DNA from 3 places in the Lysinibacillus sp. NPDC059133 genome. Region 3 is predicted to be linked to each of the others. Evidence: riboswitches for the same ligand, from Rfam matches in the RefSeq annotation. Region 3 holds a riboswitch; each other region holds the start of a gene.

Region 1 (10,959 bases), on a different contig from region 3:
ATGCAGTAACACCTGGAATCCCAGTTAAATCAAATTTCAGTGTCGTTGGTTCATTTACTGAAAATGTGAAATAATCTTTGTCACCTAGATGATCTTCAGAAAGTAGGGTATAGTTTTTCCCTTCTGTACTGAATGGGAATTTTTCAATATTCTCCATATGCTCCATATCTAATGAATCAATTGGTAATTCTTTAGTCGTTTGAGCTGTGAAGATATAGTTAGAATCGCCCTTTGAGCTATAGTTGCCATTATGATCTTTAACTCCAATAAGAAGGGTTCCTTTTTGATCTGCACTATATAGGTATCCTTCTTGCTTGCCTACGCGAACATCATTGACGTTAATTGGTTCTACTTTTTTATTAGAACCTTCAGGGTAGAAGTACAAATCAAATGCATAATCATATTTGTCTGCACCTTTTAATGTCATTTGAGCATATTCATTTGCATCTAGATCAACCTTGTACCATTTCTTTTCGTCCGGTTGGTTGAATACACCTTTTTCAGTATTTAATGTATCCTTTTTAAGGACTTTAGCGTTTTTCAAGCGCTCTTCTTTTGTTTCTGAATACTGTTTTGGTAAATCTTTTATATTAAACTGTAATGCTTTCACAGGATCTACAAGTCCATGTCCATATGTAAGGTCATAGCCTTCATCACCTAAATCCTTTGCGGTCATTTCAAGAATAGCCTCTATTTCATATGGCTTTAAATCTGGGTATTTTGATTTTAAAAGGGAAGCCACACCTGCAACAACAGGAGATGCCATCGATGTTCCACTAAATTTTACAAAGGATGATCCTTTTTTCTCATCATGAACGGTACTGTAAATTTCTTCACCTGGCGCTACTAGGTCAACTGATGGACCATAATTTGAATAGCTTGATAGTTTGTTTCGATCATTCGTAGAACCAACACTTATAACGCCTTCGTAAGAAGCAGGGAAGGAGTAATTATCTGTCGATTCATTTCCGGCAGCAGCTACAACGGTAACTCCTTTTTCAATCGCTTTCTGAACGGCTTCCTCCATTAATGGGTTATCACCATAGCCGCCAAGACTCATATTGATAACATCAGCGCCTTGCTCGATAGCGTAAAGGATTCCTTGTGCAATGATGAAATCATTAGCACCATCTTTTCCGTTGAATACATCAATTGGAAGAATCTTGGCATTTGGATTAATCCCATGTCCTCCAATCCCATTATCTTTTGCAGCGCCAATAATTCCTGCAACATGTGTTCCATGATCACCAGGATAAGAAGTATTGGCAGGTGCTACAGCATTATATGGAGGTAGCACTTGAGATTTTAAATCTGGATGTTTAAAGTCCACACCAGAATCGATAACTGCCACTTTTACATCATTGTTACCTGCTAATTGTAGAGCTTTATCAATTTCAAGTAGGTTTAAATGATACATATCCTGTTTCTTTGGATCTGTTTTCGTGCCAAAGGAATGATACAAATAGCTTGGGGATACATTTTTAACCCCTTTTTGTTTAGCATAAAAGGAAACTGCTTTTTCTAAATCTGTTCCTTTGTTCAGTTGGATAACATCGTAACCTAATGAAGGAATAGAGCGGATCACTTTTGCGCCAATTTTGTTATGTACATTCTTATCAAGACCTGAATGTTTGACGATAATCGTATCCTTACTAATCCATTCTTTTTGATTTTTGACTGTTTGGTCCTTATTGCTAGCAACTTTCACTAAATCTTGGTTCTTTGCTGTTTTTTGTGGAGCTTCCGCAAATGCAGAAGTTGTAGGAACCATTAGTGCTGCAGATGCTACTAAAGCGATTGATTTCTTCTTCCAGTTCTTCAACTGTTTTCCCTCCTCGGGTAGGTTATTATTTGTGACATCTATACTATTACGAATGAGTGATAGAAAAGTTTCATAAATGAGGATATATTTTTCAAAGATACCATTCTATATTTTACCATCATAGTTTACCCATCGTAAAGATTTGTAGAAAGGAGAAGTAAAATCCACATCTTTCTAAATAATGGCTGCCATTCACAATTAAAAATTCCAACTACGGATAAATTGTCTTATAGCTGCTCAATAAGTCTGTGTAAATCTTCCTTAGAACGAGGCATTTTGATGTTTTTCTCAAATAGCTTTTTGTTTTGTAAAGCAATGGCCGTTTCGAAGACCCATGGGCGTTCAAGATGGGCTCTTTCAAGCAAATCCTCTTGAAAGAACAGTTCAACGGGATCGCCATTATAAATAATTCTTCCGGCTTCCATTACGATTATTTGATCTGCCCATTCATAGGCTAACGGGATATCATGCGTCGCTAATAAAATGGTTCGTTCACCGTTTTCTAACGTAGCTAAATACTGTAAAACTTGTGCACTATAATAATTATCTAGTCCAGCTGTCGGTTCATCTAGTAATAAAACGGAAGGTTCCATTGCAAGTACTCCTGCCATTGCGACACGTTTTTTCTGTCCAACACTTAAGAAATGTATCGGTTTATTAAGCAATGCTTCAACTTCGGTTTGAGCGATCGCCCACGCAATTTTTTCTTCAATTTTTTCAGTTGTCCAGCCAAGGTTCAAAGGTCCAAATGCAATATCTTGCTTAACAGTGCCAGAAAAAAGCTGGTTGTCTGCATCCTGAAATACAATTCCAACCTGTTGACGTAATTCCTTTAATGCTTTTCTACTATAGTTAAGTGCTTTGCCTTGAAAGGTTATACTTCCTGCTGTAGGCTTCAAAATACCATTTAAATGCTGAAATAATGTTGATTTTCCAGCCCCATTATGACCAAGTAAAGCGATTTTTTTCCCTTTTGGAATCTCAAGTGTAATGTCTGTTAAGGCATGAGTTCCATCTGCATAAGCGTAAGATAAATGTGTTAATTCAAAGTATAAGTCTGTCATTAGAAAAAACCTCCATAAATGATGAGGAGTATAAAAATTGCAGCAATGCCTAGCCAATTTTTTGTGTTATAAGTAACATTCTCCTGCCAATAGACCGTTTCGCCACCACGTGCTTCTATCGCATTGTTTAGCTCACGGCTTCGTTGGAACATCTCGACAAATAAAGCAACAATCAGCAGTGAAACCGAGCGAAGCCACTGCATAGGGGAGCTGTAACCTAGTCGAGCCTGTTGAGCAAGATGAATTTTTTGCATACTGTCTAAAAAGATAAAAATAAAACGATACGTTAGCTCTACTAGCTCTACAAATAGAGTAGGCAGTCTCCATTGTCGTAGGACGTAACAAATAGATTGGACTGATGTTGTGAGAATTAAAAAATACAAACAGCTTATACTGCCAAGGACGATGAAAAAAAGCTGTTGCGCTGTAAATAAGCTCGTACTGCCGATAAAAATTGTCCAATGATGAAGAGAAAATGACCAAATGTTTGTAGGCAGCGTGCTTGTTGCCGGCACTATAGAAATTAAAATGGATACTAGACTTGATAGTAAAAAAAACCCGGGTAGCAATAGTAATTTTGCATAATATGTAGCAGGGATTTTTGCACCTAAAATGATAAAAGCACTCATCACAATAAATGTAATGAGTGAAATTCGTTCATCTCTCATGATAAGTGACAATAGAAGCAGTCCAAGGGAAAACGTCATTTTTTCTAGCGGATGAACAGACGCTAGTTTATTCATATAAGCATACTTATCAATGAGTAACATCGCTTAACCCTCTTTATGTTTGCCGCGCATTAAGCCGATGAAATAGCCGATAAATGCAGCGCCAATAGCAGCTTGTAGTGCGAATAATAAGCTTTCTATTTCACCACTTGGTGGCTCCCAAAAACTTTCAAACCATGGCTCGTAGTTAACATCTATTTCACCAATTGCTGCCTCCGCTTCGCCATCAGCACCCTCGAATTCGGCGCCTTTTTGAATAAAAAGTGGGAAGATTGCTAGCAACACAACAATTGCTAAGAGCAGTAAATTTTTTTTCATGTTAGTGAGCCTCCTTTGCTGAGAAAACACGTAAAGCTTTTAATTCACTCACATTGTATTTCTTCAAGAAGTTCATAACGATCACTGTTAAAATGCCTTCACTAACAGCAAGAGGAATTTGCGTTAACGCGAAAATACCAGCAAACTTTGTGAAAGAAGCCATAAAGCCTCCGATTTCAGAAGGGAAGGCAAGAGCTAATTGTACAGAAGTGACAACATATGTACCTAAGTCACCAAGCATTGCTGCTAAAAAGACGGCTACTGAAAATGATAACCCCATTTTTTGTGAGCCCTTAAAAACATAATAAGCAATAATAGGCCCAGCAATTGCCATAGAAAAGGCATTAGCACCTAAAGTTGTAAGTCCGCCATGGGCTAAAAGTAAAGATTGGAATAATAATACGATTGTTCCGATAACACTCATCGCTAATGGTCCAAAAAGAACTGTCCCAAGCCCAACTCCTGTAGGATGCGAGCAACTTCCCGTTACAGAAGGGATTTTTAAAGCTGATAGCACAAAGGCGAAAGCACCCGATAGCCCTAATATCATTTTTGTTTCAGGATTTTCATCAATAGTTTTACGAATAGAACGTAATCCTAAAATAATAAATGGAATCGATAAGACCCACCAAAAAATCGCCCATTCGATTGGCAAAAAGCCCTCCATAATATGCATCGCAAATGCACGATTTGGCACGAATAAAAATGCCAATAAGAAATAACTAAGCTTCCAACCTGAGAATTTCAAATATCTCTCCTCCTCACATTAAAATTTTTCGAATTAGTATGCGAACTAAACAATTTCGCCTTGGCGTAATTGCATCAGGATTTTGAATTGTGCCAGCACATTTCATTCCTTTGAAAATCCGTGACATCCGCCGGAGGCTTTATTTTCATTCAGTAGATGTTTTGACCAAGCCGGAACCATATCTGTACTCATCTGCCACCTTGAGATGGGGTCTCTTTTGAATGAAAATAAAAAACACTTCTCCGTTTGTGGAAAAGTGCATAGCTAAAAATGCAAATAAAATTCTAATCTGCTCAGCCGCACACCTATCCTCGTAGGTTGAAACGATCACATATTTTTCGGCAGGTCTCCTGGCTTTAGTTCAACGTTTTATAGGCCTTCCCATCCTTTGGACAGTGACGTTCTCTATAAAACTCCCTAGTACAGTGGCGGGACCGCGCCGGACTTGAACCGGCTTCCCTTTTAAGCGAAATGATGAACAATTCGCACCGAAAAAAGATGAAGTTGTGAGATTTCACGACAAAGTGTAACATGATTTTCCATATATATGCTATACTTTTTATGAAAAAATTTTAAATTGAGATTCTATGTCGAAAATTCTGATAAATAGATAAAGATTTCACATATTGCTATGAAATATTAAAAAAATTGTCACAAATTAAAAAAGAAATATTGAATTTTTTAAATAATAAGATATGATAGAAACAGTTTTCTATTACATTAAACTTCTTTCAGCAGAAGTCTCCCACCTCTATAGGTAGTGAGATGAATGCAGATTTAAGTTACTTTTCAGCGGGTTCCAAACACCTGCTGAAAGAAGTTAAAGCCTCCGGCGGATGTCACGGAATCGGAAATGAGTTCTTTGTACAAGCACAAAGCCGATTCCGGACGCAATTATGCCGAGGCATAATTGATATAATATAAATTCATATAAAACATCCATAAGTGCTTGAATATTTTCAAGATAATAGGGAAATCGGTGAGAATCCGATACAGCCCCCGCTACTGTAATAGCTGATGAAATCGCGGATGCCACTAGTGAAAACTAGGAAGGCGCGAAAGTAAAAGGAAGCTTAAGTCAGGAAACCTGCTTATGTGATAATGCATGCAAACTTTTCGGAGGGAGAAGTTGAAGCGAGAGCGAGTACCCGTATATTCGTTTTTATTTGGCTTCTACTAAACCTTTACTCTTCGACTAGAGTAAAGGTTTTTCTTTTTCCTAAAAGCAAATGAGGGGAGAACAACTATGACAACTTGGAATTTAGAGGGGATGAAAACACATCTTTTTATATGCAATGGTAGTAGTTGTATGAAAAAAGATGCTGAAGATATTACACAGGCAATTCGTGATGAAATACAGTTGCTAGCGCTTGATCAGGAAATACATACAACAAGGACCCGCTGTAATGGTAGGTGTAAGGATGCTTGTGTTGTCATCGCTTATCCTCAGGGGAATTGGTACCGTGTGTCGACAACGGAGCATGCGAAGGCACTCGTACAAGATTTAAATCATGAATCGTTACATAATGAGCATGTTTTTACATTGCGTGAAGGTTTGTTGCAGCGTACAGCGCAAACAACAGCCATTAAAGGTATTGAAAAGGTGAAAGAGGGGTAACAAAATGGCTCAAAAAGGTAAGATTTTCGTAGTTGGCTTTGGCCCTGGAGACTTTAAACATATTACGACTCGTGCTGTGGAAGCACTACAACAAAGTCATATGATTATAGGCTATAAAACTTATGTTGAACTGATTCAGGATTTAGTTAGTGCAAAGTCGATTATTAGTACTGGTATGACAGAGGAAGTTTCACGTGCTCAAGAAGCGGTGCGTCAAGCAGAGGCTGGAAGTATCGTATCGGTCATTTCCAGTGGGGATGCCGGGGTTTATGGAATGGCAGGATTAGTGTATGAGGTATTAATCGAGCTAGGCTGGACAGAAGCAACTGGTATCGAGGTAGAAATTGTTCCAGGTATTTCAGCTATTAATTCATGTGCCAGTTTACTAGGTGCTCCCATTATGCATGACGCCTGTACCATTAGTTTAAGTGACCACTTAACACCTTGGAATTTAATTGCAAAACGAGTAGAAGCGGCAGCAATGGCGGATTTTGTTATTGCTCTTTATAACCCGAAAAGTGGACGTCGTACGAGACAAATTGTAGAGGCACAACGAATTTTATTGGAATATCGTTCTCCAGATACGCCGGTTGGACTTGTGAAAAGCGCGTATCGTGACCGTCAGGAGATTACGATGACTACTTTAGCAGAAATGCTTGAACATGATATAGGTATGTTAACAACGGTTATTATCGGTAATTCAACAACATTCTTTTACGACAATAAAATGATTACGCCACGTGGTTATCAGCGTAAATATACACTTGGTGAGGAAAAACAACCGTTACGACCACATCAACGACTTAAAGAAGAAAATGAACCATGGGCGATGAATCAAGAAACAGGAGCAGCACGTAATGATTTTGCGACAGATCCTAATGCCAATCGTATTAAGCCCAGTTTAGCCATAACACCACAACCAAAGCTTAAAAAATCGTCACTTGAAATGGCGACAGCTGCTCTTACTATGGTAAAGGGAACGAGCGCTGTGAAAAGTTCACCTAAGCTTGTTCAACAAAAAATCGAATCCATTTTTGAATTAGCTGTAAGTCCAGGGGTAGCCAATAAATTCTTTACTCCTCAACAAATGATGACGTTAGCTGAGGTCGTTGGTGAGGAAGGGACGATGGAGTATACACCAGACCATCAAATTCATTTGAAAATTCCAACGTCTGAGCCTGAAGAAATTACAGCAAAGCTTCGTAAAGTGGGCTTTTTACTAACACCAATTGGTGACGTACTTTCGTTAAAGGCTTGTGATTTCTGTTACGGAGAAAAAACCGATTCGATTCCATATGCAGAAGAGATTCAAGAAAAGCTTGGTGGTATGGCGTTACCGAAAACTTTAAATATTGGCTTTAATGGCTGTGGTATGGCGTGTTATCGAGCCGTATTTGATGATATTGGCATTGTTTATCGTAAAAGTAAATTTGATGTTTTTATTGGTGCCAAGCCGGTTGGTCGGACAGCACATGCGGCCCAGCCTGTTGTTGAGGGATTAGAACCTGAACAGCTAATACCGCTGATCACCGACATTATCGAAGAATATAAAGCAAATGCACATCCAAATGAACGTTTGTTTAAATACTTCAAGCGTGTGAAAAAGATCCTACATTTTACGTATCAGGATATGTCTTCAAAAATAAAAGTTGAGCCAGCTCCATGCGGCGACTAGTGAGGGGTAATGAGATGAAAGCAATTTTATTTGTCGGCCACGGGAGCCGTTTAGCAGCAGGGAATGACGAGGTACGCACGTTTATCGAGCAAATGACACCTCGTATTGATGATAGCTTTTTAGTAGAAACATGTTTTTTAGAATTCGCTTCGCCAAACATTGAAGAAGGTATTACGAACTGTGTGAAAAAGGGTGCTACAGAGGTGCATGTTATTCCGATTATCCTTCTTCATGCTGGACATTCAAAAATGCATATTCCAGCAGAAATCGAACATGCGCGTGAGCATTATCCGAATATAACGTTCACATATGGTCAAACAATCGGTATCCATGAAGAAATATTTGCGATTTTAGAAGATCGTTTAGCAGAAATCGGCTTTAATGCGGAAGAAGAACATAAGGATACTGCCATTTTATTAATTGCACGAGGCGGTAGTGACCCATATGCAAATGGTGATTTTTATAAAATTACACGTTTGTTATGGGAAAAACTCCCGGTTCAGTATGTAGAAAGCGCGTTTATGGGCGTAACAGATCCTCGTGTTGAAGAAGGAATAGAGCGCTGTGTGAAGCTGGGTGCTAAAAAAGTCATTATGCTACCATACTTTTTATTCACGGGTATCCTAATGGAACGAATGAATGGTATGTGTAAGCAATTTAACGAAAAATATCCTGATTGTGCTATTCAAATTGCCAACTATTTTGGCTATCATGAGCGTTTACAAAATGTGCTATTGGAGCGTATTGAGCAAGCTGTGAATGGCACATCAACAGGTATGCAAGATTTAGAAAATTATCGTGCTTATGCGGCAGTGCACGGACCTGCGCATCATCATCACCATCATGACCACGATCATGAACATGACCACCACCAACACGACCATGACCATGACCATGACCATGACCATCATCACCATGAAGAGGAGCCAGTGAAATGATTTTCATGTTAGCGGGGACGAGCGATGCCAGAAATCTAGCACTTGAACTACAGTCAGCAGGTTATGCTGTGACTGCAACGGTCGTCACTGATTCAGCCGCTTCAAGCCTTGCAGAAGTAGGTCTTCCTCATTTAGTCGGTCGATTAACGGCGGAGGAAATGGCGACGATTATCACGGAGCGAGGATACCATTTAGTTGTAGATGCCTCTCATCCATTTGCTGAAGAAGCTTCAAAAAATGCGATGGCGGCAACTGAGCAAGCAAATGTTCCGTATATTCGCTATGAACGTGCACATGAGCATTATGCCCATCCACTAATTACGGTTGTGAAAGATTATGAGGAGGCTGCCCATGTAGCAGCGGAAAAACGTGGAGTCATTATGCTAACGACGGGCAGTAAAACGCTGGCTACCTTTACAAAGGTGTTACATGGCTTAGAAAATACGCGGGTGATTGCACGTATGCTTCCTCGACTCGATAATATGGAAAAGTGTGAAGCACTTGGTGTGGCACAAAGAGATATTGTTGCCATACAGGGCCCTTTTTCTAAGGAATTAAACGAAGCACTGTTTCGTCAATATGATGTGACATTGATGATTACAAAAGAAAGCGGCAAGGTTGGCTCGGTGGATGAAAAGCTAGACGCTGCCCTTGCATGTGGCATTGAAACGATTTTAATTGCAAGACCAAATATCAAATACGGACAGCAATATTCTACATTTGAAGATGTATTACGAGCTGTACAGAACACACTTTAGGAGGCCATTCAGATGGATTTTAAAACAGATTTCAAACCTTTAACAGTAGACCCAGATAAAATTTACGATTACAGTTTTTCAATTATTGCAGAGGAAATGGGCGAGCATAACTTCTCAGAGGATGAGTGGAAAGTTGTACGTCGCATTATTCACGCTTCTGCTGACTTTGAATTAGGACGTAGCGTTATTATTACACCAGGAGCACTTGAGGCCGGTATTAAATCAATCCTTGCTGGCCGCCATGTCATTGCAGATGTGCAAATGATCGAAAGTGGTTCAGGGAAAAAACGCTTCCAAAAGCATGGTGGCGATTTACACTGCTATATTGCAGATGAAGACGTTTCGATTGAAGCGAAAAAACAAAATACTACGCGTGCGATTATCTCTATGCAAAAGGCATCTAAATTACATGAAGGTGGCATTTATGCAATTGGGAATGCACCGACAGCATTACTAGAATTAATTCGTTTAATTAAAGAAGGCTTAGCGAAACCAGATTTAATTATCGGTATGCCAGTTGGCTTCGTATCAGCTGCTGAGTCGAAAGAAGAGCTACTAAAACTAGAAGGTATTCCGTATATAACAAATGTTGGTCGTAAAGGCGGTAGTACAGTGACGGTTGCCGCATTGAATGCTGTCTCACTTTTAGCGGATGAACAGGCGAAAAAATAGTGGAGCGGAAGCCTAAAAAGGATCCCAAAGACATGCGTCACGGTTATACAACGGGATCCTGTGCAACTGCAGTAACGAAGGCCGCATTACTTGCTTTAATTACAAATGAAGAGCAAGAAACAAGTACTATTCATTTACCGATTGGGCGAGATGCGACCTTTACGATAGAAAAATGTACATTTCAAAATAATGCTGTTAGCTGTGAAACGATTAAAGATGCTGGTGATGACCCGGACGCAACACATAAAGCACTCATTATCGGCACGGTGAGTTGGTCAGATATACCAGGCATTCATCTGGACGGTGGAATTGGTGTCGGGCGTGTAACAAAGCCCGGCTTACCAGTACCTGTCGGAGAAGCAGCCATCAATCCTGTACCACGGAAGATGATTCATAGTACTGTACAAGGCGTACTTGATGAATTTCAAATTAAACGAGGCGTTAACGTAGTTATTTCCGTCCCTAAAGGTGAGGAAATAGCTAAAAAAACCTTAAATGGGCGTCTTGGTATTATTGGGGGCATCTCCATTTTAGGCACAAGGGGAACCGTCGTGCCTTTTTCAAGTTCCGCCTATATGGCCAGCATTGTCCAAGCAATTAGTGTTGCAAAAGAGGCTG
Region 2 (10,959 bases), on a different contig from region 3:
AATAAGACCTTTTCAACATTATTTAAATGCGATGCCATAGCATGTTTTGCAAGTTCTTCATTTTGCTGTTTTATTGCGAGGAAAATTTGCATATGTTCGTCATATAGCATTTCACTTGTTATTTTTTTTGAGTACAACCAAATTCTACGTGTCTCTTTCATCGTTTCGATCATTAAAGCTGAAACCTGGTCTAATATAGTTGCCAGCAAGGGATTTTGAGATGCTGCAGAAATGGCCGAGTGAAATTGAAAATCCGCTTTTTCACCTAGCTCTCCATCACCTTGTACATGTTTCATCTCATCTAAAATTTGCATCATTGACTGTAGGTCCTCGTCTGTTCGATGAATGGCTGCGCTAGCCGCTGTGCCTACTTCAATAATTTTGCGTACTTCTAACAAATGTGAGATATCTTGCTTATTTGTTAAAATGGCAGTTGATAATGGAAAATCGAGCTGATTGAATTGATTACTTTTAACAAATGTACCTGAACCCTGTTTAATTTCAATAAGCCCCATTGCTTTTAAAGCGGAAAGAGCTTCTCGGATGGCTGATCTACTTACTTGTAATTGTTCGGAAAGTTGTTCAACTGAATCGAGTCGGTCACCAGGCTTTAGTTCGCCAGCTCTAATTTTTTCATAGAGGATTTCGGACACTTCCTCATATATTTTTTTCGGTTTAATTTTTCTTAATTCCAAGGACTACACCTCATTTATCTCTATCAATGGCTCTATTGTTTTTTTATTATACATGAAGAAAGGAAATTTTCTCACTATTTAACCGTAAATACTTTTTGTAAATAAAAATAGGTTCTTCATGTCGGAATTTAATACTCTACAAAAAAGCTGTGCACCTGCATCATAGCTCTGCGCAATGCAGAATAATGATGAATTTTGTTGACAGATAATATAAGGGGGGCGCATAATGCAAAAGTATATGAACAACTACTCGTTGATATAATAAAGTTTGAACATTAAATTTGTATGAAAATATGATGGAACTTCACTTTTTCAACACCTTTTTGCCATGAAACGTTCACAAACAAGAAGGGCGCAATTTACAGTGATTTTTGGTACGATGGAGACAGTAACTGTAAGGAGCGAGTGAGAAAATATGGAAACTGATATTAACGTATTTCTAGCTTTAGGTGCAGGGTTTTTAAGCTTTATTTCACCATGTACTCTACCGCTGTATCCAGCATTTTTATCATACATAACAGGTATGACATTAGACGAGCTAAAATCGGAACGAGGTATGATGCAAAAGCGTGCAGTTTTGCACACCCTGTTCTTTTTACTAGGATTTTCAATCATCTTTATTTTGATTGGTCTAAGTGCATCATTAGCAGCCGAGTTCTTCCTTAATTATAAAACATTATTACGTCAGGTTGGAGCCATTTTAATCGTTGTATTTGGATTAATGATTGTGGGATTACTACAAATTGACTTTTTAATGAAGGACCGAAAATTCCAATTTAAAAACCGACCATCTGGTTATTTTGGATCGGTATTAATCGGAATAGCCTTTGCGGCTGGTTGGACGCCTTGTACAGGTCCAATTTTAGCATCGATTATTGCATTAGCAAGTGCAAATCCAACAGCAGGATTTAGCTATATGTTAGCTTATTATTTAGGTTTTGCGATTCCGTTCTTTGTGTTATCTTTCTTTATAGCACGTATGACTTGGATTCGTACACACAGCCAAAAAATCGTGAAAATCGGCGGCTATATTATGATTGTCGTTGGTGTATTGTTATTCTTTGACGGATTATCGTATTTAACACGCATTTTACAGCCTATTTTTGGTGGATTTACAGGCTTCTAATCTGCTAAACTAAAGAGGCAATACCGTACTTTAACGTGGAGGGAGATGAACATGTGCCTACAGTTTTAGTAGTGGATGATACGCTTTTTATGCGTGTTGCAATAAGTAATATGTTTACTGAATGGGGTTATGAGGTAGTCGGCAAGGCAGTGAATGGTAAAGAAGCTGTGGCGATGTATCGTGAGTTACAACCAGATCTAGTAACGATGGATGTAACAATGCCCGTTATGACAGGTATAGCAGCAGTAAAAGAAATCATCCCTGAATTTCCAGATGCAAAAATAATTATGATTACAGCTTTAGGACAACAGAAGTTAATCGTAGAAGCAATTGAAAGTGGTGCAAAGGATTTTATGACAAAACCTTTCGAGCCAGAAAGATTAAAAGCTGTAGTTGATCAATTACTTGGATAAAATTGTTAACGACATTAGAGGAGGAAATTTTATGTTTGACAATATCCCTTCTCAATATTATGTAATAGGTTCAACCATAATGGCCATTTTTATGGGTACCTTTGTCATGGTTATTCGTATGCGTGCATCTAAGAAACCGACAAATGAGAAGAAAATTATCATTCCACCTATTGCGATGTCTTCAGGTGCGTTAATGTTTTTATTTGAACAGTTTCGAGTGCCACCCATGCAAATTCTTGAAGCGGTAGCAGTCGGCGTGGTGTTCTCAACAATCTTAATTGCCACTTCTAAATTTGAAGTAAAAGGTCAAGATATTTATTTAAAACGTTCAAAAGCATTCGTTTTTATACTAATCGGACTATTAGTGTTCCGTGTAATTGCAAAAATGATATTAAGTAGCTCCATTGACGTTGGTGAATTAGCAGGAATGTTTTGGATTTTAGCATTCGCTATGTTACTCCCTTGGCGAATCGCAATGCTTATTCAATTTATAAAAATCAAAAAAACAATTCCGCTGAAGAATATTTAATGGAAAACTACACTAGAGATTTTATCTAGTGTAGTTTTTTTATTGAACGCAATTTGGCTGATGGATAGAGCGGTTCGAATGACGGAATGAAAGATCCAAAGTGAAGGATATAAAACAGAGCGGATCGAATTGCCAGAGTGACGGAAAGAGTTGTCCGAGCGACGGAATGAAAGGCAAAAGCGACGGATGAAAGAGTCAAAGTGAAGGATAGAAATCAGAGTGACGGATAGAATCGTCGAAGTGACGGAAAGAGTCGTCCAAGCGACGGATAGGATTGCCGAAGTGACGGAAAGAGTCATCCGAGCGACGGAAAGTAAGACAAAAGCGACGGATGAAAGTGCCAAAGCGAAGGATATAAAACAGAGCGACGGATAGGATCCAGGAAAAACTTATTGAAAAAACTTATCTAAGGGCAGAAAAACGCTGCACATCTAAAATGTGCAGCGTTTCTTTAATCAAATAGATGTTCATATGGGGCGATGTCAATTTTCATTTCATCTAATTTTTTACGTAAAAATTTATGGTCACGCTTTGGCGTTGCTTGAATGTAGCCACGAATAATCAAATCGTGGTTAATAGAAGGTGCTTTTTCTTCTAAAGCAAGCTCGCCAATTTTTCCTGCTATTTTTTCCTTTGCTACTTGTCTAAATAGCTCAGGTACAGGGCTTACAAGTTCATATAAAAGCTCCTTCTCAGGTTGTCCCCATAAATGAATGGTTTTATCTAAATAATACTCTTGCCAATCTAAATCGGATTTACCATCCTGCTTCGGTAATGCCTTTAAAAATTTGCGGAACATGAAAAATCCGCCTATCGCCATAAATGAAATAAGTACAACTACCCAAAATAGGATAAACCATAAAAACCAACCATTTAACAAATCGTTCACCTCTTTGCCTTCTCTCACTCTATTATAAAAGCTTACATAAAAAAATTCATCCTAAATGTCCCTTTTTTAGCAATAAGTCAGTATATATTGAGTAAGAAAGGAGGTGACCTCCATGGCAAAAGTCAATTTCTTAGGTGCTACACTGCGTTTAAAGTATGTCGCTGGACACAATGCCCAAAACGAGCCCATGTTCACAACAAAAACGTACCGCAATTTAAACAGCTCGCATACGGCAGAGGATTTAGTAGAAGTAGCATATGCCATTGCAAGTCTATCTTCACACGCACTAGACAGCATTGTAAAACAAGAAACAACAGATTTATCCTAAGGAGGGAAAGCTATGACACAAGTTTTAGAGCTGCAATTTGAAACAGCGGCAGGGAAAACGGCAACATTTGCGATTGATGCACCGAAGCCAAAGGTAACAGCGGAAGAAATTCAAAAAGTAATGCAAACGATCATCGCTAAAAACGTTTTTGATGGACAAGCTGGCACTCTCGTTGCGATGAGTGGGGCTCGCATCGTTGATCGACAAGTAACAGAATTTGATTTAGAGTTCGAATAACCAAAAAAATGGTCTTTGCAGAATGTACTGCAAGGACCATTTTCAGCAATGTCAGTCTTATGTATCTTGCAGGGAAGGAGGGACCAACATGGAACAGTGGTTAAACATGATATCGGATATCGGTTTTCCTATCTTAGTGTCGTTTTATTTACTGCACCGGGTAGAAGTGAAATTAGATGCAATTCATGATGCGCTTGTTTCCTTAAAGTGAAATCGATTTCACAAAGATGTACGAAAGCTGTCACTTGAGTGTCCTTGTCAATATTTACATCGTACGATAGGATGGGGATAGTGTAAGTAGGGAGCGTGTTAAAGATGAGAAATAAAATAATTGGACTTGTTCTACTTTTTGCATTAGCAGCTGTGCTTAGTGCATGTGGAAATTCAAAGTTTAAAGCAGATTATAACATGGAATTACCAGATTTTGAACATGTCAATCAACGTGGAGAAACAGTTTCTTTAGAGAGTTTAAAAGGAAAACCATGGATTGGTATGTATATTTTCACGAATTGTACATCAATTTGTCCACCAATGTCTTATAATATGACGCAAGTTCAAGAGAAGCTGAAGAAAAAAGGTGTGGAAGATTATAATATTGTTGCGTTTTCAGTTGATCCTGACGTAGATAAACCACAAGTATTAGCTGATTATTTGAAAAAATATAATGTTCCAGATCAATCAAAATGGAATCTACTTACTGGTTATTCACAAAAATATATCGAGCAGTTCGCTGTAAAATCAACAAAAATAATCGTCAGAAATGATCCTAACAGCGACCAAGTCGTTCATGGGAATCAATTTTTCTTAGTCGATAAAGATGGTGTAATCGTAAAAATGTATTCAGGATTTGCGGAGAATCCAGAGGATGTCCCAATTGACACAATTGCATCAGATATAGAAACATATATTGATGAAAATTTATAATGGATAGAAGGAAACCGTCTCAATTAATGAAGAGACGGTTTTTTTTGTTGAAATTTAATCTTTTATAACTGTAGCCTCGTTTATAGTGTAGAAGGAGGGAAAGATTTTGTCTGATACAGAATATTTAGAGCAACTAATGGAACTACATACAGATCATTTATTTCGAATCGCTTACTACTATACGAAAGATCTACGAATAGCTGAGGATATTGTTCAAGATGTATTTATTAAATTTTATCATCACCAAAAGCATTATGAAGAAAGAGGAGAAATGAAGGCTTATTTAGCACGCATGACCATTAATAAATGTAAGGATTACTTAAAAAGCTGGGCTTATCGAAAAATTACATTTCAGCATAATTTTTTTGCCAAACAAAAAACTGTTTTACAAGATACACTCATTCGTCAAGATGAACAAGCTCTTTTAGATGAAGCCATTTTACGGTTACCAATAAAGCAACGTGAAGCAATTGTCTATTTTTATTTGGAGGAGATGACGATCAAGCAGATAGCAGAACTACTGGCAATTCCTGAGGGTACCGTTAAATCTCGTTTAAAGAAAGGGAAGGAATTATTAAAAGTAGACTTACAGCATATTGAATGGGAGGTACTTTTCCATGGATAAGCATACAATGCACGTATTGAAGGATGTCTCAGCACATAAAGAAGCAATCATTCAAAAGGTTCGACAACAGGTTCGGCAAGAGCCGTATCCATCAAAAAAACTTTGGCCGCATCGTGCACTGGCGGTCATGATGACATGCTCTATCTTACTATTTATTGCATGGCAAGCTTCGAAACCGATGGATCATTTAACGACAGAAATACTTCATGAAGAAGAAAAACAATCATTCACTGATTTATTTAAAACAGAAGTTGAAGGAACAGAGACAACGTTCAGTCAGTATTTTCAAATAGCAGATCAATTTATTCACCGCGAAAATATCAAATTTTATGCACCGCTTCAAGGCTTCGAGGCTATGCAAGCAGTGGCAGCTACTATGGGGAATGCTGTCCATTTAATAGACCCTGAAGATCTTCCGTTTAAATCAAATCTACAAGAGGTCTATGCGGTAACATCAGAGATGCAAGATGGTAGCCTGCAAAAGCAATTTCAATTTAGTTATAAAGAAAAGTCTCTCACTGGAGTGGATCGTCAATATATTATTTTGACAGTAACAAATGTAAATCATAATCCAGTAAACTATAAAGTTACGGAAGATAGTCAGGAGTTTTCAGGGGAAATCACGAATGTAGGTTTGAATTTTATGGATCCTTTGTATTATCATGCGATGACACCGGATAAAGGTTTCGCGTATGTATACTATAATTATGATGAGGCAGACAAGCGTATTTATCAAATGAGTACAAAAGCCAATGAGTTTTATACGTATTATAATGGCTATGCATATCAAATAGGCTATCAATTAAATGGTGATCAACAGGAAGCACAAGAAAAAATGGTTGCTCTTGCGAGGGAATTTATCTCGCACATAAATTCAGCGAAAGCAAAGAAGTAATGTGGAAAATAACTGCCTGCTAAAGCTCGATTGGTGAGGGGGGAGCGATCAGTGGTGATAAAGAACCCCTCGTGAGTAAGTAATACTTTATTTTTGGCAACAACTAGTTACCAAAATGACACATCTCATTCAGTCTATATTAAAATAGTAGAAAAGGGATGGGGGGTTCAACAATGACAGTAGCGCAAACGTATTTAAATGTTGTCCAGAAAAGATTTAGAAGTGTCAAAGAGCTAGGCGATAAAACACTCGACCAACTGGAAGAGGCCCAATTGCACTGGGCGTATAATGAAGATTCAAATAGTATCGCAGTGATTGTAAAACACGTTAGTGGAAATATGATATCGAGATGGACTGACTTTCTTACGACAGATGGTGAGAAATCAACGAGAAATCGTGATGATGAATTTATGGATAGCCTTCAGACAAAAGAAGAGGTAATGACAGTATGGGAAAAGGGCTGGCAAGTATTTTTAGATGCTTTACAAAAATTAACGGAAGCTGATTTACAAGGGTTTGTAACGATAAGGGGAGAACGACATTCCGTGATAGATGCGATTGAAAGACAAATGTCCCATTATTCACAACATGTCGGTCAAATCGTTTGCATTGCTAAGCAAGTAAAGGGTTCTGAGTGGCAAACAATAAGTATTCCAAAGGGACAATCTCAGCCTTTCACAGAATCAATGTTAAAAAAACATCAACAATAGAAATGGGGCCGTCTCACTAGTGTGAGATGGCTTTTTTGATGGAATATACATACATATCTTTGTTTAAAAATCGCAAAACTTTATTATATTCAGAAAATAAAATTGACGTGTATCTTTGAAGCGTGTTATGTTTAATACAAAATTTAATATGTAACATTACAAGTTTGAGTGAAAAAACTTTTTCACTTAATTTAAAGGAAAATGGGTGTAAATCCCATGCTGTCCCGCAGCTGTAAATGAGGAGTTTTGTTTCAAATACCACTGAGTAAGTACTCGGGAAGGTGAAGCAAAATGAAGATTCATAAGCCAGAATGCCTGCTTGTAGTATGATTCATTGTAGATCTACGAAAGATAGGGAGATGGATGGAAGGCTTTTAATAATGAGTTTTTCTATCCTTATTCACGTGGAATAAGGATTTTTTTTATGCCTTTTTCTAATCTAAGTAATTTACATCAAAGTGAGGTGTAAATAAAGAGAGAGCAAAGTAATGACGATTACTTTGTATTTCAAGTTAGAAGTATAGTGGAGAAACATATATATTTTAATTTTCTAACACCCAAGAATAGACAGGAGCAATCATAATGATATTTTTTAAAAAATTATTACCGTTCATTCTAATACTGATGTTAACGATTTTAGCAGGCTGTTCAAGCTCGAGTGAAGGTAATGGAAGTAAAACTTCTAGCAAAAATAATAATGAAGGAAAAATGATAACAATTGGCTGGCCGCTAGATATAGGGCCTTTAAATCCGCATACCTATTTACCAAACCAAATGACTGCGCAAGCAATGGTATATGAATCATTAGTAGAATATAACGATGACGGGACAATATCGCCGAAATTAGCGGAGAGCTGGGAAATTTCTGACGATAAAACAGCTTACATATTTCATCTTAGACAAGATGTAAAATACTCTGATGGGACAGTCTTTAATGCAGATAATGTTATTCGTAATTTTAATGCAGTTTTAGCAGATCGTGATACACACTCTTGGATGGGAATGGTGAATCATATTGTAGATGTTGTGAAAGAAGATGACTATACAATTCGTCTTCAATTAGATGCACCCTATTACCCTGTATTAAATGAACTGGCTTTTGTGCGACCATTTCGCTTCTTAGGGGATAACGGATTCCATGAGGGAGATGCAACAAATAAAGGTATTAAAGCTCCGGTTGGAACAGGTCCATGGGTATTAACCGAATATAAAAAAGATCAATATGCACTTTTTAGCCGCAACGAACATTATTGGGGTGAAAAGCCACTAGTAGACAAAGTAAAAGTGAAAATTATACCAGATTCAGAATCTATTTCACTGGCATTTGAAAATGAAGAATTAGACTTAATTTATGGTCGTGGCATTATTAGCTTAGATAACTACACTTTCTTAAAAGACAGCAATCAATACAAAACGGCTGTATCTGAACCTTTATCTACACGTGCATTACTTTTTAATACACAATCTGGTCCTTTAGCAGAATTAAAAGTACGTCAGGCTATTCAATACGCTGTTAATAAAGAACAAATGGTTGAAAGTATTACCCATGGTACAGAAAAGGTTGCCAATACACTGTTTTGGGATGCTATTCCATATGCCAATATTGAGTTAAAACCAATCCTATTTAATCCAGAAAAAGCCGAGCAGTTATTAGATGAAGCAGGTTGGACATTAAAAAATGGTGATAAAATCCGTTCTAAAAATGGGCAACCTCTTACATTAGATTTAATCTATATTGCCACAGATGCTATCCAAAAACCCATGGCAGAATTAATGCAAGGGGAATTAGCTAAAATAGGCGTTCAATTAAAACTTGAAGGCGCTGATGTAATGGTAGGGCTCCAAAAATTAATGGATAATCAAGTAGATATTAATTTCTGGCGCACAAACGGTCCACCAACAGACCCACACAGCTTCGCAAACGAATCAGCAACACCGAATGCAAATGGTGTTTATGAAGCGAAATTAGGCCTAGAAAATGCAACACAAATTGATGACAAAATACATCAATTATTAATTGGGACAGATGAAGCGGAACGTGTGCAATTGTATAAAGATATTTTAACAATGTTCCATGACCAAGCATTATTTTATCCAATTTCATATGAAACGAATAATGTTATTTACCATAAATATTTGAAAGATTTTAACCCCCGTGCATCTGAATATGATATTCCTTATGCTCAAATGGATGTAAAGTAAGAGAATGAAAAGAGAGTGGGTCTATTATGACTCCTCTCTTTTTGCACTATGAAGACTAGGGAAGTGATGAAAAAATGTACGAATCAATTTGGCTTTTTTGTCTAAAACGAGTAATTACATTACCATTTGTTTTACTAGGAGTTTCAATCATGACCTTTTTATTTATTCGTTTTGTTCCAGTAGAGCCAGCGGAGGTCATACTTAGACTGTCAGGAGTCGCCCCGACAGCAGAAGCAATACAGGCGCTACGATCGGAATTAGGCACTGATCAATCTTTGTCTATTCAATATTTTATATGGCTAAAAGGTGTGTTACACTTCGATTTTGGTACATCGTTTGTGAGTAAATTACCCGTTGCTCAAGAAATAGTAGAAAAACTACCGGCAACTTTTCAATTAGCCCTAGCTGCATTTGTATGTATTCTTTGCTTTAGTATTCCTCTTGGTATTATAAGTGCTCTTTATAAAAATTCCGTATTTGATAGGATTGTAGGCTTATTATCTATTATCAGTGTATCCATCCCAACTTTTTGGGTAGGTTTTTTTCTTCTGTACTTATTTAGTTTGAAGCTTGGCATTTTCCCGACAAATGGTAAAGGGACGATGTTACATATAATTTTACCAGCCGTATCTTTGGCATTACCAACTCTTGGGTTGTTTGTTCAAGCAATTCGTACAAGTGTCATAGAAGAATTACAAAAATATTATGTTCAGTATGCACATTTACGGGGGTTAAAACAATCTGTTATTCTCAGTCGACATGTCTTCAAAAATGCTGCTATTCCACTGACGACGATGCTTGGTATGACACTTGGGAATTTATTGGGTGGGGCAGTTATTGTCGAGCAGGTATTTAGCTGGCCTGGTTTAGGTCGCTACTTAATAGAATCAATTATTAATAGGGATTATCCAGTTGTGCAATGTTATGTTCTTATAATTGCTATCATCTATGTTTTTGCTAATTTATGTACAGATATATTACATCGAGTTCTTGACCCGCAGCTAATGATGGTGAGGGGGAGAGAGTAGAGTGATTAAATTACATAAAAGTTTAAACGGTAAACAATTGACTAGTATATCTCTTCTTACATTTATTGGGATAATGGGGCTTTTTGCGCCGTTGATCATGCCGAATGATCCTTTTTTAGTAGACGTCTCTAAGAAGTTTTTAGAACCATCATGGGCATATCCTCTCGGCACAGATCATTTAGGTCGATGTATACTTTCACGTATACTGTTAGGTATTCGCTATTCTTTAGGGTCAGCTATATTCATTCAATTAATAGCAAGCTTTTTTGCTATATGTATCGGGGCAATAGTGGCTTTTAAGAGAGGGATCATTGATTATTTATTTATTCGCATCTGTGATGTTTTATTAGCTTTCCCA
Region 3 (10,959 bases):
TAGCGCGGGCGGAAACTTAGCAACGGTAGCTGCCTATTTAGCTGCTACATTAAATGGACCAGTGATTAAAGCACAGGCACTTATTTATCCTGTAGTCAATGTTGATTTTACAACGACTTCTTACAATGCATACGGCGAACACTTTGGCTTAGACAAACAAGGAATGCAGTGGTTTGCGGGCCATTATACAGCTGAACAAAACTATATGGATCCACTTGTTTCTCCACTTCAGATTGAGGATTTAAGTGTTTTACCAAAAACGATCATTATTGCTGCAGAGGCAGATGTTCTCTACGATGAAGGTCATGCATACGCCCAAAAACTTACAGCTGCCGGAGTGACTGTTGAACATGTAAACATGACCGGTTTAATTCATAGTTTCTTTAGTAAAATGAATTTTTTCGAACAAGCGACGATTGAAACAGCTGAAGAAATTGCTAATTTCGTAAAATAAGTTTGTCTATCAGCATAAAATAATGCGATAATAGAGCAAAATGTTTTTTTAAAGGATGACAACATGACACAAACTATTGCTTTACAAATTAACAATCCATTTTCTAATCAATTAAAAAAAGGCTATCCTCTTATTTCAAAAGATGCAGTTGATGCACGTCATCTTCCAAATGAGGAAGGTGCAATACTGAGACTCACGGATATTCATAACCGTTTTATTGGCACAGGATACTACGGCATACAAAACAAAGGTATTGGTTGGGTGCTAACAACCGATGCTAACGAAAAAATAGACAAAGCCTTTTTTATGAAAAAATTTAAAAAAGCCCTACAAAATCGCGAAGCATTTTTCAACAATCCTCACACAACAGCCTTCCGAATCTTTAATGGCGAGGGTGATGGCATTGGCGGTTTAACCATCGACTTTTTCGATTCTTACTATATGGTGAGCTGGTATAGCGCCGGCATTTATTCATTTAAAGAAGAAGTATATGAAGCACTTGCAGAAACTGTAGACTACAAGGCAATTTATGAGAAAAAACGTTTCGATACGAAAGGCCAGTATATGGAACAGGACGATTTTGTCATGGGAACGCCTGGTGAATTCCCAATTATCGTATCGGAAAATAATATGAAATACGCTGTCAATTTAAACGATGGAGCCATGACAGGTATTTTCCTTGATCAACGAGAAGTGAGACTTGCCATTCGCGAACGTTATGCAGAAGGTAAAAATATGCTTAATACGTTCTCCTATACGGGGGCATTTTCTGTTGCAGCGGCACTTGGTGGAGCAATAAAAACAACTAGTGTAGATGTGGCAAAGCGTAGTTTAGCCAAAACAATTGAGCAATTTAGTGTTAATAGCATCGACTACGAATCACAAGATATTAAAGTTATGGATGTCTTTCATTATTTTAAATATGCACAGCGCCACAATTTAAAATATGATCTAGTTGTTTTAGATCCACCAAGCTTTGCACGCACGAAAGAAAGAACGTTCTCAACTGCGAAAGACTACCCTAAATTACTCGTAGATACAATCGCTATTACGGAGAAAAACGGTATAATTGTTGCCTCAACAAACAATGCAAGCTTTGGGATGAAAAAGTTCAAGAGCTTTATTGACCAAGCCTTTAAAGAAACTAAAACAGCCTATAAAATTGTTGAAGAATACAGCTTACCAAAGGATTTCCGTGCCACACGAGAATATCCAGAATTCAATTACCTAAAGGTTGTTTTTATTAAAAAACTTAACTAAATGAACCTAGACAGAATCGTTTCCTAATGATTCTGTCTTTTTGTTTGGCAGAAATACTAAGATGAACCCTTTTGTTATATTGTTCGAATTCTCAGAATGTTATATAATGTTATTTACAAATTATTGTTCTATAACCATATCATAGGGTTTGTTTCTGTTCCGACTGGGCGCATACGTTTTAACATTTGTCATCTTCAACTTTGCTGGTACGAGCCGGCAAACAATGGAAGAAAACTAAAGAAGGTGTGAATTAGATTGGGATTTTTAAAAATGAATTCAATCTTTATGACAATGACTTCATTAACTTTTGGATTGATCTGTACAATTTATTTTATTAATTCAACATCTGCTATTTTTTCACTTAATGTCATTTCTAATTTTTGGCCTTTACTATTTCTACTAGGAATCGTTTTCGGATTATTTATTTTAAAGAATTATAAAACAAATAGTTCATTTGATAACATTATGTCCATCTTTGTTATCTGCTTATGTGTTGCATCTTTCGGTCTCTATGGATTTTACTTATTCCTTGCTAAAATATTGGGTTCGTAAACATAACAAAAAGATTACTGTATATGCTCTTCTACAAATAAACAGAAAAAGGATTTTCAACTGCTTCTACCAAATATCGATAAATGGAGATGATTGTATGGGATATGTTCGTGAAAAATTATTGATTACAACAGAAAGACTCGTTCTTAGATTATTTCAAACATCCGATGCAGAAACCGTTGCTAAGCTTTGTAATAACTATAATATTTACAAAAGCACCATGTACCTACCTTATCCATATAGTTTAAATGATGCCTTATCGTGGATGGAGCATCATTACGATCATTTTATGCAGGATATTTCGTATGAGTTTGCAGTTACAGATAAGGAAACCGGCGAATTATATGGAGCCATTGCATTATCGAATAATCAACATTTTAATCAAGGTGAAATCGCCTATTGGATTGGCGAGGAATATTGGGGAAAAGGCTATGCTACGGAGGCGGCGCAGTCGATTATTCAATTTGCTTTTGAAGAAAAGAAACTTCACAAAGTGTTTGCCCGATATTTTTCAACAAACCCCGCTTCAGGAAAAGTGATGGAGAAGATTGGCATGAAACAAGAAGGCATTTTAAAAGAACATATCATTAAGGACGGAAAATACGAGGATTTGGTGTATTATGGAATAATTAATGAATAGCCCAGTTTCTCAAAAAGATGTTTCCAACCATTTAGTTCCTTCACCTTAATTTAAAATAAAAGGTGGCCTAAGAAGTATTTTCACCTCTTAGGCCACCAAATTTTCTCTTATAGATATTCCACAAACCAATCCCTAATATATTCTAGTCTATTGATTCTTAACGTTGGTTTTCCGCTCCTAGAAAGTTCGTGATTGGATTCAGGGAAGCGAACAAATTTAGTTTCTTTTTTACGATGTTTCAAGGCAATAAATAATTGCTCTGCTTGTTCAATTGGACAGCGATAGTCTTTTTCACTGTGTAAAATTAACAGTGGCGTCTCCACATTGTCTACATATTTAAGTGGCGAATGATTCCATAGTTTCTCTATATTGTCTAGTCTCGCTTGGATTTGCCAGTCATTGAAGTAATAGCCGATATCACTTACGCCGTAAAAGCTAATCCAGTTAGAAATGCAACGTTGCGTAACAGCAGCTTTAAAGCGATTTGTATGACCGACAATCCAGTTTGTCATGAAGCCCCCATAGCTCCCACCTGTAACACCAAGACGGTTTTGATCAATGAAATCATAATGCTCCAATGCATAATCAACAGCGGCCATGAGATCATTATAATCATTGCCGCCATAATCGCCACGAACTGCATCCACAAATTTTTGACCATATCCATGGCTTCCGCGAGGATTCGTAAAGAGAACAGCATAACCTTGTGCAGCAAGGATTTGGAATTCGTTAAAATAGGAGTTGGCATACATAGCGTGCGGTCCACCATGGATTTCAAGAATAAGTGGATACTTTTCCCCTTCCTCATAGCCAATAGGCTTCATCATCCAACCGCTTACTTTCCAGCCATCTGCCCCTTCATATTCAATTGCTTCTGGAACAGATAATGCTCTCGACATTAAAAATTCTTCATTAACTGTCGTAAGCTGTTCCTTTTCACCAGTATTTAAATTTACGTAAAATAGATCGCCAGGATTTGTAGTCGTGCTGATTGCGACTACCGCTTTGTCATGTTTATGATCAAGTGAAAAACCATAGACATACTGATCATCGTTAATCGCTGGATATAATTCTCCAGAAAGATTGCCAAAATAAATAGCTGTATTTCCATGGTCTGTCACTTGGAAGTAAAAGCTTTTATTATCCTCCAACCATTGTACACGCGGAGCAACGACACCTTGCAGGAAATCACCGACAACAAAATCACCGACTGGCGCGTCAAATTCACTCGTTACATATATCGTATTGTTATTGTCCAAATCATAAATCCATAGCTTTGCTTGTGTCGCATTTTCAAATTCTCGTTCACTGCCAACATAAGCTACGTAGCGGCTATTCGGAGACCATGAAGTAAGATAGAACATCCCCGTTCCTTCCGTTAGCTTGCGACCATGTTTCGTCTCTAAATCCAATAAGTAAATATCACTTATGAATGAAAAATCTAGATCCTCTGTTAAGTCTGCCGTGTAAGAAAGATATTTTCCGTTTGGAGACCATGTACCAAGTTGTAAATTATGTTTTCCTTCCGTCACTAGCTCTAATTCTCCAGATTCCAGATTGACGATTGCAATTTGAGAAAATTGCTCCATATCAATAAACCCAGCAGCATCTGACTTATATTTCATCTTTTCTATTACAATTGGTTTAAGTTCTTTATCATCTTTCTTATCATTATCAGCTTTATCATAAATGCTTTCATTTTTTCCTAGCTTTACTGAGAATGCGATGTTCTTTCCACATGGAGACCATACAGGTGAGGTCGCGCCGTTTTTACAATTCGTAACTTGTTTCGCTTCCCCACCTGCTTTTGAAAGAACAAAAATTTGTGGCTTGCCATTTCTCGTTGACACAAACGCGATTTTACTGCCATCCGGAGACCAAACAGGTGAATTCGTTTTATCTTCACCAAATGTCCATTGTTGCGGTTTTTTATCATTCAAGTTTATGTAAAATAAATTAGACACATAGTCCTTTTTCTTTTCATCAATATGAGTCTGTACATATACAACTTCTGTTCCATCAGGTGATACTTGTGGATCTGCCACTGATTTTAATTGATATAGATCTTCTGGTTTCATCCCTTGTTTCAACGTCATAATTTCCCTATCCCCTTTGTGTGAAAATTTCATTACCTAGTACAATATTTCGACGCCCTAAGTATTATTCCTTCTTTTAAGAAGAAATTGTTTATCAAATGATTTACATGGAATGACATAGTTAAATCGCCATTTTTTTAGCAAGTAGAAAGTCAAATCCCCATCAATAAAGAGAGCACTCCTAGAGAGATGTTATACTACATTAGCTATAATAAAAGAATCTCTTAAAATAGATTTAATTAGGAGATGGATATGTGGCAAAAACAACAGAGTTATTTTTTGTGATTCGATCTATCTTTTTAAGAAAAAACGGTAAAAAATTTTGTATAGTTCTATAGCTATTATCCTTATAAGCTATGCAGTTTTACTGACTGTACGTCCCGCAAAATATCAACAAATCATAACCATAAATATATAAACACTATACGAAATATTTTTCATCCCAATTCTGTTACAATGTTGATAAATGAATGAATAGAAACGAGGATTTTTTTATGCATGTAACAATTGGAGTACTTGCTCACGTGGATGCAGGAAAAACAACATTTTCTGAGCAATTACTATTTCATACAAACAGTATTCAAGCTCGTGGGCGAGTGGATCACCAAGACACATTTCTAGATAATCATGAGCTGGAGCGTCAGCGAGGCATTACGATTTTTGCGGAGCAAGGTCGCATGACGCTTGGAGATGATACATATACGTTAATCGATACACCTGGGCACGTCGATTTCTCTCCAGAGATGGAGCGTGCCATTCGGGTTATGGATTATGCCATCATCATTGTTAGTGCCGTCGAAGGAATACAAGGTCATACGGAAACAGTGTGGCAACTTTTACGCCAATATCACGTCCCAACCTTCTTCTTTATCAACAAAATTGACCGTGAAGGGGCAGATGTTGAAGCCGTTATGGCGCAGCTTCAAAAGGATTGCTCTGCGGATGTTCTATTCGTAGACGAACCGCTCCGTTCTGACTATGTTTCAAACGACATGAAAGAATGGCTTGCTGAACGTGATGAGCAGCTACTCGATGCTTTTCTTAATGAGACATTGGATAGCTCAAACTGCATTACTCATTTACATCAGATGATTAAACAAGAAAAGGCCTTTTTATGTTTTACTGGCTCTGCCTTAAAAGATATTGGGATAAAGGAATTCCTATCACAGCTCCCCCTATTATCAGAGACACATTTTAAGTACAATGCTCCGTTTCAAGGTGAGGTGTTTAAAATTCGTCACGATGGGCATCAACGCTTAACGTTTATCAAGGCTTTGCAAGGAACGTTACATGTCCGTGATGAACTTTCATTTGGGGACGAGACTGAAAAAGTGACGGAAATTCGACTATACAATGGCAGTCGTTATGAGACAGCTCAAGAGGTTAAAGCTGGGGAAATATTTGCAGTTAAAGGGATTAGCCAAGCAAACATCGGCGATATCATTGGTTATTCTAGTAATCCACAACCTTATGAGTTAGTACCGACGTTACAGGCAAAAGTACACTATGAAGGTGATCAGCATATAAAGGAAGTATTAAAAATGTTCCGCACACTTGAAGCAGAAGAACCTTCATTACGTGTACTATGGCATGAAAAATTTCAAGAAATTCATGTACATATTATGGGTGTCATCCAACTCGAGGTTCTTATCGAAGTGCTTCATACACGCTTCTCGCTAAACATTTCATTTAGCGAACCACAGATTTTGTATATGGAAACGATCGCCACAATTGTGACAGGCTATGGTCATTTTGAGCCATTAAAACATTATGCAGAAGTCCATTTATTAATGGAGCCAAATACACGCGGTACCGGCAATACATTTGTCAATGCATGCCATGCGGATGATTTATCAGTTGGACATCAACGACTCATTGAAAAACATTTATTCGAGCGCGATCACCATGGGCTGTTAACTGGTTTTCCCGTGACAGATATACGCTTCACGCTTTTAACGGGACGCGCACATAATAAACATACTGAAGGTGGCGATTTCCGTGAAGCAACATTCCGTTCATTACGGCAAGGGCTGGAGCAAGCTGAAAATGTATTACTAGAGCCGTATTACTGCTTTAAACTCAAAGCCCCTAGTGATTTTATTGGACGCATGATGACCGATATTCAGCAAGCTGCCGGTACATTTGACGCACCAATCTTAACTGAACATGATGCGATTGTAACCGGTCGAGCCCCTGTCGCAACATTTATGAACTACAGCACAACATTTGCCGCCTACACAAATGGGAAGGGCGTACTTTCACTACAATTTGATGGCTATGACGCGTGTCACAATACAGAAGACATTATTGCGCAAATTGGCTACGATAAGAACGCCGATCCCGAATATACATCCTCTAGTATTTTCTGTGCAAAAGGCAAGGGCTACTCCGTTCCATGGCATGAGGCACAAGCTGCGATGCATTGTATTGACTAAATTTATAGAAACAGGACATGATTTGTTTAAACTGCCCCGAAAAAGTTAGACACCTATCTAACTTTTACGGGGTTTTTTTATATTTCGTGGAGAGTTATTTTGCTATCGTGGGTATTCCCCTGCCTCGCGCGGGTATTTTCCCTGCTTTCGCGGGTATTTACCTTCCTTCCGCAGGTATTCTTGCTTCGCGCGGGTATTTACCCTCCTTCCGCGGGTATTTACCTTCCTTCCGCGGGTATTTCCCCTGCTTCCGCGGGTATTTCCCCTGCTTCCGCGGGTATTTTCCTTTCTTCCGCGGGTATTTCTCCTGCTTTCGCGGGTATTTACCTTCCTTCCGCGGGTATTCTCTTGCCCCACGCGGATATCAATCCTATGCTGGCGACGCCATTCTACGATCATGCAAGGAATATACCTTTCTCCTGGGGACATTCATCTTATCCCCCGCATCTTAGATTCACAAAGCTTGTTTCGTTTTCTGTGCCTGTTTGAAAATGGGAAATGAACGTTCTACGACAACGCAGCTATGGGAATTAGAGAAATCCATTAAAACCTTGCCTGGGCGACTTTTTAAAAGTTGCAAATTATCTATCAATTCAACCAATAGCTGATGACCATTACCTCGTGGGTGCCAGTTTAAATGATAATCATTTAGTTCCTTCACCGCTTTTAAAAATTGATGATACTCTTGCTCTACAAAATTGATCAGTTGTTTATTTTTATGAGCTACTTGCGATAAATCCTCTACATATACTTCATAAAAGCGCATCACTATCGAACACAATAAATCATTGACCCGAGCAGCACTTAGTATTGCCTTAGGGACTTGGGAAAGTCGCTCTAAATTTGGTTTTGCACGAGTCGAATCGATGCGTGTAATTAAATGATACTGCTCACCATTCACCTCGTACACAATTGGATTTGTCGGCATATACATCATAAAATCATTTGTTTTTGTTTTAAGCTGATCTGTAATATTCGCCTTTGCAAAAAGGTGCCCATTAAAACGTTCATTTTGAATCCAAATAATATCTTTGTTATATAAAATTTGATCAAACAATCTTTCATTACTAATAAGATTGTTAGCTATTAATTGATCGACCAGTGATTCTACGACCATTCTTGTTGTAGCTTTCTTGGCAACTTCAGTGCGTGGTTGCTTACAAATTTCCATATCTACATATTGCGATTCTTGTGTTGTACATACATGAATATTCGTCATACGTGCATCCTCTTTTCGTACATATTTTTCAAAACGGAAGTATTCTTTCGCATAAAAAAAGGATCTCCTACAACTAGAGGAAATCCTTCATTCTATCTTTTTCATTCGTCACATAATGTCAAATTATACCCAAGCATAAAAGAATTGCCTCGAAAGCGACTACCTTCTTTTATTTTGGGCGTTTGACGTACAGTGACGAACAGAGCATTCTGTTTTGTCAACATGCCACCTCCTATTCCTCGTAGGGTTATGGTGTGTACTCATAATAGGCAGGTATCCTGACTCATGATCATCGCTACTTTTCCCCTTCCCGTCGTTAAACAGTGGTATATGAAAAGTCGCTCACATTTACAGTTGCGGGACAGTGTCGGATTTGCACCGACTTCCCTTTTAAGTAAATTGCACGCAATTTACACCTATTACTCCACGCTATTCAGTTGTTAAATAGATCAGACAAGACATATTCTTTTCTAATTATTCCCTTTAATAGTAAAGGGTGTTCTAGTTAAAAGCAAGTCGATTGTGTTTATTTTTATTTTCCTTTTTGCACTAAAGCATCCGTAACTCTCCATCTATATCTAAAACAGTAAAAAATAATCTGGTAAATAACAGGAAATCAAATCCCTACACCTCCTACATAGACTAACTACTCTAAACTTTCTATTTTTCTCATCAGAATAAGGATGTCTAACGGCAACAATTGTATCAAAGTATCTTTCTCCGTTTGAAATTGCATTTCCAATCGAGATAGCTTCAGCACATACTGTATCAAGATAACCTAGTAGCATGTTATTCGGTAGGCTTTACCGGAATATTACCATAAGTATGGAAAAATTAATAAGATGTTCAAAAAGGAGAGCCTTTTTGAACATCTTTACTTTATTGCAATGGAATATTCAGTTCAATATTTTTTCCGATAGGATTGAAGTAATAGTTTAAATATATTTTTGCTTTGCCATCATAATTTTCAAAGTTCTCCGTCGCAAATAGGTACTGCTCATCATCTGAGAACGAGCCACTTGTATATTCTAACGTCGTGCCATCTGCTTTTACAGCACTATTTAGAAACGAATGTCGACTTCTATCATCCCATTTCTTTGCAGCAACTGATACACCTTGCTGCGCTACAGAAATATCCCAATCCAAATAATCGGGCTTCGTGAGTACTTCTTTTGTACCAAAATCGACTTCGATAAAATCCTTGCCCTTTGGAACGGCATGAACAGCTCCAATTAATATTTTGAGTGAATCTGAATCATGGAAATAGTTACTTTGTAAATTTAGTGTGAATTTACCCTCGCGAATATTTCTGCCTATAAACATGCCATTTTTAACGCCTTCTTCTCTTCGCTCCCCATTTTCCGTCACAACCGCAATATTTTCAAGAGATAAAATTTGCATCGTATTCGCTTCATCTAATTCAATATCGAGTGCCATTCTTAATGGAGATCGGCGAATTTTTGTAATCGTAAATTTCTGACTATCGACATTTACAGTACGATTCGCAGTAAAAATTTTCTCCTTAGCGATTTCATTTTGTAGTGAAAACGGAATCGAAATTTCAATATTCCCCTTATCTTTTTCATAAAAATGAAAAACCGCTTTAAAATCCTTTGATGTATAAGCGAAAGGCTCAGAAAAACTATAATCTACTGAAGAAGAGATGCGTGTTTGATAGGATTGATTGCCCGTAAATGAACCTCCGCCTTCAATTTCTTTGTCCCCTTGGAACAATTGAACTCCCTCCAAGTGTAATTCCGAAATATCAAATGAGGCATCGGCGTCATAGTAAAGTACTAATCCCGAATTATCAGCAATCGCGCCTTGCAAAGTAAGCGATAGTCCATTTTTAGACTGCGTCACATTGATTTCTTCAAAGTAGTCATTGTCCACAATATCTTTTATTCCTTTATCTCTTACAACCGCAGATACAATTACTTGAAAGCCAGGTATTTTTGCAACATGGCTAGCAATCGTAGGAGAAACACGAATTGAAAATAAAAAGCTTAAGCAAAACAAAAAGGCTATTGAAACCGAAACAATGCGCTTCTTTGCTCTTTTTTCTCGTTGAACTTTACGAAACATATCCATCCGTACTTGTTGAAGTTTCTCCTTTGGAACGTCAATCGGTAGTTTACTCATAGCCAGTCCTCCTTTTCTCCAGCGAAGTTTCTAAGCTTCTTTAGTATGTAATGAAGCTTAGACTTTACAGTACCCTCCGGAATTTGATTTAGTTCGGCAATTTCTTTGTTTTTTAGTTGCTGAAAATATTTCATATAGACGAGTTGCTGCTCCGACAAGGA

The links. Region 3 has a riboswitch for cobalamin ahead of ACFXN8_RS08865 (hypothetical protein). Riboswitches for the same ligand answer to the same signal wherever they lie in the genome.
Region 1: another riboswitch for cobalamin. It lies ahead of ACFXN8_RS02290 (energy-coupling factor ABC transporter permease); the one in region 3 lies ahead of ACFXN8_RS08865 (hypothetical protein).
Region 2: another riboswitch for cobalamin. It lies ahead of nikA (nickel ABC transporter substrate-binding protein); the one in region 3 lies ahead of ACFXN8_RS08865 (hypothetical protein).

The regions. Positions count from the first base shown of each region.
Region 1 covers NZ_JBHZDH010000002.1:188,238-199,196, reverse strand. Annotated here, with positions in the region: gene ACFXN8_RS02310 (S8 family peptidase) at 1-1,822, opposite strand, end outside; gene ACFXN8_RS02305 (energy-coupling factor ABC transporter ATP-binding protein) at 2,050-2,886, opposite strand; gene cbiQ (cobalt ECF transporter T component CbiQ) at 2,886-3,656, opposite strand; gene ACFXN8_RS02295 (energy-coupling factor ABC transporter substrate-binding protein) at 3,660-3,932, opposite strand; gene ACFXN8_RS02290 (energy-coupling factor ABC transporter permease) at 3,934-4,680, opposite strand; cobalamin riboswitch at 5,004-5,188, opposite strand; cobalamin riboswitch at 5,607-5,789, shown strand; gene ACFXN8_RS02285 ((2Fe-2S) ferredoxin domain-containing protein) at 5,927-6,298, shown strand; gene cobJ (precorrin-3B C(17)-methyltransferase) at 6,303-7,973, shown strand; gene ACFXN8_RS02275 (sirohydrochlorin chelatase) at 7,988-8,911, shown strand; gene cobK (precorrin-6A reductase) at 8,908-9,669, shown strand; gene ACFXN8_RS02265 (precorrin-8X methylmutase) at 9,682-10,341, shown strand; gene ACFXN8_RS02260 (cobalt-precorrin-5B (C(1))-methyltransferase) at 10,374-10,959, shown strand, end outside.
Region 2 covers NZ_JBHZDH010000001.1:209,250-220,208, forward strand. Annotated here, with positions in the region: gene ACFXN8_RS01010 (FadR/GntR family transcriptional regulator) at 1-695, opposite strand, end outside; gene ACFXN8_RS01015 (cytochrome c biogenesis CcdA family protein) at 1,111-1,821, shown strand; gene ACFXN8_RS01020 (response regulator) at 1,857-2,234, shown strand; gene ACFXN8_RS01025 (CcdC family protein) at 2,266-2,763, shown strand; gene ACFXN8_RS01030 (DUF2621 domain-containing protein) at 3,215-3,643, opposite strand; gene ACFXN8_RS01035 (DUF1659 domain-containing protein) at 3,765-3,980, shown strand; gene ACFXN8_RS01040 (DUF2922 domain-containing protein) at 3,993-4,217, shown strand; gene ACFXN8_RS01045 (YvrJ family protein) at 4,306-4,428, shown strand; gene ACFXN8_RS01050 (SCO family protein) at 4,533-5,141, shown strand; gene ACFXN8_RS01055 (RNA polymerase sigma factor) at 5,248-5,766, shown strand; gene ACFXN8_RS01060 (hypothetical protein) at 5,759-6,661, shown strand; gene ACFXN8_RS01065 (DUF1572 family protein) at 6,835-7,371, shown strand; cobalamin riboswitch at 7,515-7,708, shown strand; gene nikA (nickel ABC transporter substrate-binding protein) at 7,954-9,573, shown strand; gene nikB (nickel ABC transporter permease) at 9,648-10,601, shown strand; gene ACFXN8_RS01080 (ABC transporter permease) at 10,603-10,959, shown strand, end outside.
Region 3 covers NZ_JBHZDH010000012.1:25,261-36,219, forward strand. Annotated here, with positions in the region: gene ACFXN8_RS08835 (alpha/beta hydrolase) at 1-454, shown strand, start outside; gene ACFXN8_RS08840 (class I SAM-dependent rRNA methyltransferase) at 518-1,714, shown strand; gene ACFXN8_RS08845 (GNAT family N-acetyltransferase) at 2,364-2,906, shown strand; gene ACFXN8_RS08850 (S9 family peptidase) at 3,014-5,002, opposite strand; gene ACFXN8_RS08855 (GTP-binding protein) at 5,497-7,437, shown strand; gene ACFXN8_RS08860 (hypothetical protein) at 7,540-7,836, opposite strand; gene ACFXN8_RS08865 (hypothetical protein) at 7,892-8,656, opposite strand; cobalamin riboswitch at 8,908-9,091, opposite strand; gene ACFXN8_RS08870 (DUF4179 domain-containing protein) at 9,536-10,798, opposite strand; gene ACFXN8_RS08875 (sigma-70 family RNA polymerase sigma factor) at 10,795-10,959, opposite strand, start outside.